Regions from separate parts of the Peribacillus sp. NPDC006672 genome, predicted to be linked through region 2. Evidence: predicted binding sites of a transcription regulator. Region 2 holds the regulator's gene; the other holds the start of a gene.
What was found. Region 2 encodes NrdR, which represses ribonucleotide reductase genes. Its sites were predicted from a motif close to AACACNATATATNGTGTT; they were not measured.
Positions count from the first base shown of each region.

Region 1: ACQKKK_RS02805 (vitamin B12-dependent ribonucleotide reductase) is a predicted target of NrdR. The motif match lies at 1,503-1,520, and genes of this name have one in related genera.

Region 1 is NZ_JBNNOR010000001.1:555,610-559,039, forward strand. Features, by position in the region: gene ACQKKK_RS02795 (rhodanese-like domain-containing protein) at 1-224, opposite strand, end outside; gene ACQKKK_RS02800 (lipoate--protein ligase family protein) at 440-1,276, shown strand; gene ACQKKK_RS02805 (vitamin B12-dependent ribonucleotide reductase) at 1,671-3,430, shown strand, end outside.
Region 2 is NZ_JBNNOR010000001.1:206,474-209,903, forward strand. Features, by position in the region: gene ACQKKK_RS01045 (glyceraldehyde-3-phosphate dehydrogenase) at 1-435, shown strand, start outside; gene speD (adenosylmethionine decarboxylase) at 785-1,165, shown strand; gene nrdR (transcriptional regulator NrdR) at 1,423-1,884, shown strand; gene ACQKKK_RS01060 (replication initiation and membrane attachment family protein) at 1,949-3,361, shown strand; gene dnaI (primosomal protein DnaI) at 3,348-3,430, shown strand, end outside.

The DNA.
Region 1 (3,430 bases), 350 kb from region 2:
AAGCGAGTTTTCATTTGCGTCATAGGGATGTTTCTTGCGCCTAAGATATGACCATTATCGAAATCATTCGGTTCCCGCACATCGATTAGCTGCACTTTTCTGTAGTTAGCGATAAATTCGTCCTGTGTTAATGTTTTAACGATTTTACGCTGGCGGTACCAATTAAAAAGTGAATAAGCAATAACCACTCCTATGATGATGAGCAGTGTATATAATATTTCCAAGCATAAAAACCCCCTTCTACCTAAACGATTACAGACAATCCTTATTATATAATTGCTTTACCCAATAATCAAAAAGAATTTTCATCAAATTCTTTATCGACTTGATAGCACTTTCTTTTTTAGAGTGTTAAAGTCTGTTAAACTACTACATGTGAGTTTTTTAGTGGGGTATAAAGGAATTACTGAAAAACAGTCTATTGAAATGAGGGGTAAGGATGACTAAGGAAAAATGGGGTTTTATAGATTCTGGATATTGTTCACCGGCTTTTAATATGGCGCTGGACGAAGCACTGTTAAACTGGCAAAGCAAAGGGGAAATTCCGCCAATCATACGCTTTTACGGTTGGAATCCAGCGACATTGTCGATTGGTTATTTTCAAAAGGCAGAAGCGGAAATCGATATGGAAGAGGTCAAAAGGCAGGGTCTTGGTTTTGTTCGCAGACCAACAGGAGGACGAGCGGTACTGCACGAGCATGAATTGACTTATAGCGTAATCGTTCCAGAATCTTATCCAGGAATGCCATCTACCGTTACTGAAGCATATCGTGTCATTTCTGAAGGAATATTAATGGGGTTCAGGAATCTTGGATTGGATGCTTATTTTGCTGTGCCTCGGACCGAACAGGAAAAAGCGGCTTTAAAGGCGCCAAAGTCTTCAGTCTGCTTTGATGCTCCAAGCTGGTATGAACTGGTTGTTGAGGGCAGGAAGGTCGCTGGCAGTGCACAAACCAGGCAAAAGGGCGTCATCCTTCAACACGGGGCCATTTTGCTTGAACTAGATGATGAAAAACTCTTTAGCGTATTTAAATTCTCAAATGACAGGGTTAAAGAGAGAATGCAAAAGAATTTAAAAAACAAAGCTGTTGCCATAAATGACATTGCCGGAAGAAAGATTACCATCCCTGAAGCAAAAGATGCTTTCGAAAAAGGTTTTGCCGATGGACTTTCGATTGATTTAGAGCCATACGTCCTCACCGAACAGCAATTGCTGGAAGTGAAGGCCATAGCAGAAAGCAAATATGAGAGCGATGAATGGAATTTCATGAGATAGGAAAAGCAGCAGGATAATTAGAGTGGATAATAAAAAAGTTTTTTCAGATTTGTTTGACCAAATAAGCTATTCCTTGCAGGGATAAGCCCTAAAAGGCATGGGGAAAAAGCAAGGTCCAAATTAATTGAAATCTGATGAAAAATTATTGTAAATCGACATTTTCCTCCCTTTTGCTAACTATATTAATTGATTTATCGTTTGACAAAATTAAATGTTATTCAAAACAAACACAATATATAGTAGTTGAAATATTTAATGCGACACTATATATTGATTTTTGGGTTTCGCTATGATAAATTTAGGGTACTTGTGAAGCGAAACGGACATGTAAGGCTACATATAGATTTTTGCGGCAGCAAGAACGGATCTTGAAACATATAAAGGAGAGGGAATTATGTCGGTTGTAATAAAAGAAGCTTTAAAGGTTGATCTAGAAAGGTTGAATAAGGATATTTCTTTATTTCCCCAGGTTCACCCTGTAACTGCTGATATGAAAATGGCGCATAAGGGCGTGTCCCGTCTAGTCATGCTTGACCGCTATTCTTTTAAGGATACTGAAAAAATCACACTCTCGGCAGGCGATTTCGTAGTGTTGACGATTAAGGAAGATCCGAAATTCCCTGCAAGGGGTCTCGGTTACATCGTTGAAATAGATTGGGAAACGAAAAAAGCCAAAGTATTGGTGGATGAAGAATTCCGTGGCGTATTGGATAATCCGGAAGAAGTGGAGACGGGGATTGTAAACCGTCCGCTGGATATTATCGAGAAGCCGCTTGAAATATACTATGAACAAATTGCGAAACGTAATGCAACGGGCTTGGCTTCAGTGGAAACCACGGAAGAAAAAAGAACGGAATGGTTCAATAAATTCTATGAAGAATTAAAGAACCTTAATTTTGTTCCGGCAGGACGGGTATTATATGGTGCTGGTTCCAATACGGATGTTACTTATTTCAACTGCTATGTGATGCCATTCGTACCGGATTCACGTGAAGGGATTTCAGAACACAGGAAACAAGTGATGGAAATCATGAGCCGCGGAGGCGGAGTGGGTACGAACGGATCGACACTGCGTCCAAGAAACACTCTGGCAAAAGGGGTTAATGGAAAATCCTCGGGTTCAGTGTCGTGGCTTGATGATATCGCGAAATTGACGCATCTTGTTGAACAGGGCGGTAGCAGACGCGGTGCGCAAATGATCATGCTTGCTGATTGGCATCCGGATATTGCAGAGTTCATCATTTCTAAAATGCAAAATCCAAGAATCCTTCGTTACCTAGTGGAAAACACTAAAGATGAGGCGATCAAGAAATATGCGACGGATAAATTGAAATTCACGCCGCACACCGAACAGGAAACGGCTATGTATCAAGGAATCATCAATTATAAGGAAATTCCCGGTCTAGGTGGATTTAGTGAAAAAATCATTAGGGATGCAGAGGAAAAGATCCGTACAGGCGGAACGTACAGTGTCCATAATTCCGATTTTCTGACTGGCGCAAACATCTCGATATGCTTGACAAAGGAATTTATGGAAGCGGCAGAACAAGATGCGGAATACGAATTGCGTTTTCCTGATGTTGAAAGCTATGATGCCGAAGAAATGGCTACTTATAATCAAGAATGGCATAAAGTCGGTGATGTTCGCCAATGGGAGAAAATGGGACACAAAGTCCGTGTTTACCGTAAAATCCGGGCTAAGGAGCTTTGGAACTTAATAAACATTTGTGCAACATATTCTGCAGAACCAGGTATTTTCTTTATCGATAATGCTAATGAAATGACAAACGCCAAAGCATACGGTCAACAGGTCGTAGCTACGAACCCATGCGGCGAACAACCATTGGCCCCATATTCAGTATGTAACCTTGCTGCTGTCAATTTGGCTGAAATGGCTGATAAAGATAGCAAAACCGTTAATTTCGAGAAACTTAAGCAGACCGTCGAAGTCGGTGTACGTATGCAGGACAATGTCATTGATGCAACTCCTTATTTCTTGGATGAAAACAAAAAACAGGCACTGGGCGAGCGACGGGTTGGACTTGGTGTAATGGGTCTGCATGACCTGTTGATCTACTGTGAAACGGAATACGGATCTGAAGAAGGAAATATTCTGGTTGACAAGGTGTTTGAAACGATTGCGACTACAGCCTA
Region 2 (3,430 bases):
GCGGAAAGCATCATTCCTACGACTACAGGAGCTGCAAAAGCCATCTCACTAGTGTTGCCTCAATTAAAAGGTAAGCTTCACGGAATGGCGTTACGCGTACCGACACCTAATGTGTCCCTAGTCGACCTTGTTGTGGATTTAAACTGTGATGTCACGATTGATGAAGTGAATCAAGCTTTCATCGACGCTTCAGAAAATGAACTCAAAGGAATCATGGAATTCACGATGGAACCTTTAGTTTCAAGTGATTTTAAAACTAATCCTCACTCTGCCATCATCGATGGTTTGACAACGATGATGATTGGTGACAGGAAAGTTAAAGTCCTGGCTTGGTATGATAATGAGTGGGGTTACTCCAATCGGGTAGTGGACCTTGTAAAATTAGTTGCGTCCGAGTTGAAAAAAACTTCCGAAGTCGAATTATCAGTAAAATAATGAAAAAATCGAGCCTGCTAAATTTTTTAGCGGGCTATTTTCAATTCGGCTGATCAATCAATTCCTGGCGGTTTTAAGCGCTGAATAAACACAAGAAAGATTTTCCTTCTATGGGCCCCCTTCCATATCTTTATTACATAAAAGTTTATCTATCTAAAAATTCAATTTGGAGTTGCAAAAAAAAATCAAACCATATATACTATGAATCGTGAACTTCTAAAAAAGCGGTTTACGTGATGGCTACTTAAAGGGTTAGGACCTCTTTGGACTAACTTTCCCCCGTGGTAGTTATCAGACTTATTTTTTAATCATGGTAAGGGGGAAGCTTAATATGGAAACAGCTTACACTATGGAAACTATGGGTAGACATGTCATTTCTGAACTTTGGGGTTGTGACTTTGAAAAACTGAACAATATCGATTTGATTGAAAAGATTTTTGTTGATGCTGCTTTAAAATCAGGTGCAGAGGTACGAGAAGTTGCCTTTCACAAGTTTGCTCCACAAGGAGTTAGTGGGGTTGTCATCATTTCTGAATCACACTTAACGATTCACAGTTTTCCTGAACACGGCTATGCCAGCATTGATGTCTATACATGCGGTAACTTGGATCCGAATATTGCGGCAGATTATATTGCAGAAGCTTTGAATGCGCAAACACGTGAAAATATAGAATTACCACGTGGATTAGGTCCTGTACAAATGAAAAAAACCAATATAAGTGCCCTATAAAAAACACGTATACACAGAGATGCCATGGGTGCATCTCTTTTTTAATGCAATGAATCAATTTATAAGGGTAGAAGATCCCAGAGCACAAAGACTTTGATAACGGTGCTTCTAGTGCGTGACAAAAAGTGCCTACTGCTGGAAGTTACACTTTTTACTTGTACTGGCCGTTCCTTTTAATATAAGATTAAGATAGAAAAGTAATTCCTTGGGGAACATTTAGATAGGGGAGTCCTACATAAAATACGGAGCTGATAATGATGAAATGCCCATCATGTCAATATAACGGAACAAGAGTGCTCGATTCCAGGCCAGTCGATGAAAGTAAATCGATTCGACGACGCCGTGAATGTGAGGCATGTGGTTTTCGATTCACGACATTTGAAAAGGTGGAGGAAACACCGCTCATTGTAGTGAAAAAAGGCGGTACACGGGAAGAGTTCAGTCGTGATAAAATCCTGCGTGGCTTAATCAGGGCTTGCGAAAAACGCCCGGTTCCCTTGAAAGAACTAGAGCAAATTACCAGTTATGTAGAAAAAGAACTACGCAACCAGGGCATATCGGAAGTGAAAAGCGACAGTGTCGGCGAAATGGTAATGGACAAGCTGGCAGAAGTCGATGAGGTTGCCTATGTTAGATTCGCATCCGTCTATCGACAATTTAAAGATATCAATGTCTTCATCGATGAATTGAAAGATTTAATAAATAAAGAAAGAAAGTAGAGCTGAAGATTTACTTTGGCTCTTTTTTCACTACATCTTTTGAAAGGTTTGAATGGAGATGTCAATGCATTGGCAAGAATTGCTCCCAGCTGATTCATATTTGGTCTCATCTGCGGGGCTGCTTCATGATTATGATCGGAAAATACTTACCCGACTATATCAACCTCTTATTGGACCTATCTGTATTAGCCTATATATGACGTTATGGAGTGAGTTGGAGGAAAACAGGCTATGGTCGGAAACCTCCTCACATTATCAATTAATGAATACCATAGGCCTTAAGTTAGGTGATATTTACGAAGCACGCCTTTTACTTGAGGGAATCGGTTTGTTGAATGTATATAAGAAATCGAAAAATGAGACAAAGGAATTTATCTATGAGATAAATCCGCCGCTTTCCCCCCAACAGTTCTTCACGGACGGAATGCTGAATATCTATTTATACAAAAAGATCGGTAAAGCACAATTCAACCGGTTAAAGAGATTCTTTTGTGATGATCATATCTTAACGGATCAATATGAAGGTGTGACTAAATCTTTTGCGGAGGTATTCTCATCAGATCATTTGGACTCTTTATATGTAACGGATGAAGCGAAAAACGAATGGAAACCCATGCCTGAACAGCAATTTATCGACCGGACGGATGGCGTAGAGCCTTCGGGGTTTGACAACTTATTTGATTTTGAACTTTTATTTGCCGGGATGAAATCTTCGATTGTACCGAAAAAGGCCTTTACTCCGAAAATTAAAAGTACGATTGCCAAACTTGCTTTTTTATATGGCATTGATCCGCTTGAAATGCAAAAACTAGTAATGGATGCCGTTTCATTGGATGATGAGATCGATGAGGAAATGCTCAGAAAGGCAGCAAGGGACTGGTATCAGATCGAACGGCAGGCCGATATGCCTTCCCTTGTCAATCGTGTGCAGCCGATTCGTGAACGGACACAAAAAGAAGAACCGAAAACGCAGGAACAAGAGCTAATCCGACATTTGGAGACGATATCCCCGCGGGAGCGGCTGATGCAATTGTCCGGCGGCGCAGAGCCATCAAGCGGTGATTTGAAAGTGGTGGAGGGCGTAATGATCAATCAAAAGCTGAATCCTGGTGTCGTCAATGTTTTGATTGAATATGTCATGCTCAAAACGGATATGAAGTTCACGAAGGGCTATGTGGAAAAGTTGGCAGGCCATTGGGCACGGCTAAAGGTCTCAACCGTCATCGAGGCGATGGAACTAGCTAAAAATGAACACCGGAAATATCAGGACTGGGCTCAAGGAAGCAGGAATGCTGCAAAAGGCGGCCGGAAAAAGACAATACGGGAAGAAGTGGTTCCGGAGTGGCTTGAGAAAAAAGAAGAAGCGCAGCAAGAGCAGAATGCGGATCAGCCCGAATTGAATGCCCAGAAACGTGAGCTTCAGGAAAAATGGAAGCAGTGGAAAGCTGGAGGTGAAATGAACGATGGAAAAGATTAATAGATCCCTGAATAAATTGGCCAATACAAACCAATTTCAACAGCGTTATGAAAAGCTGAAACAGGAGAT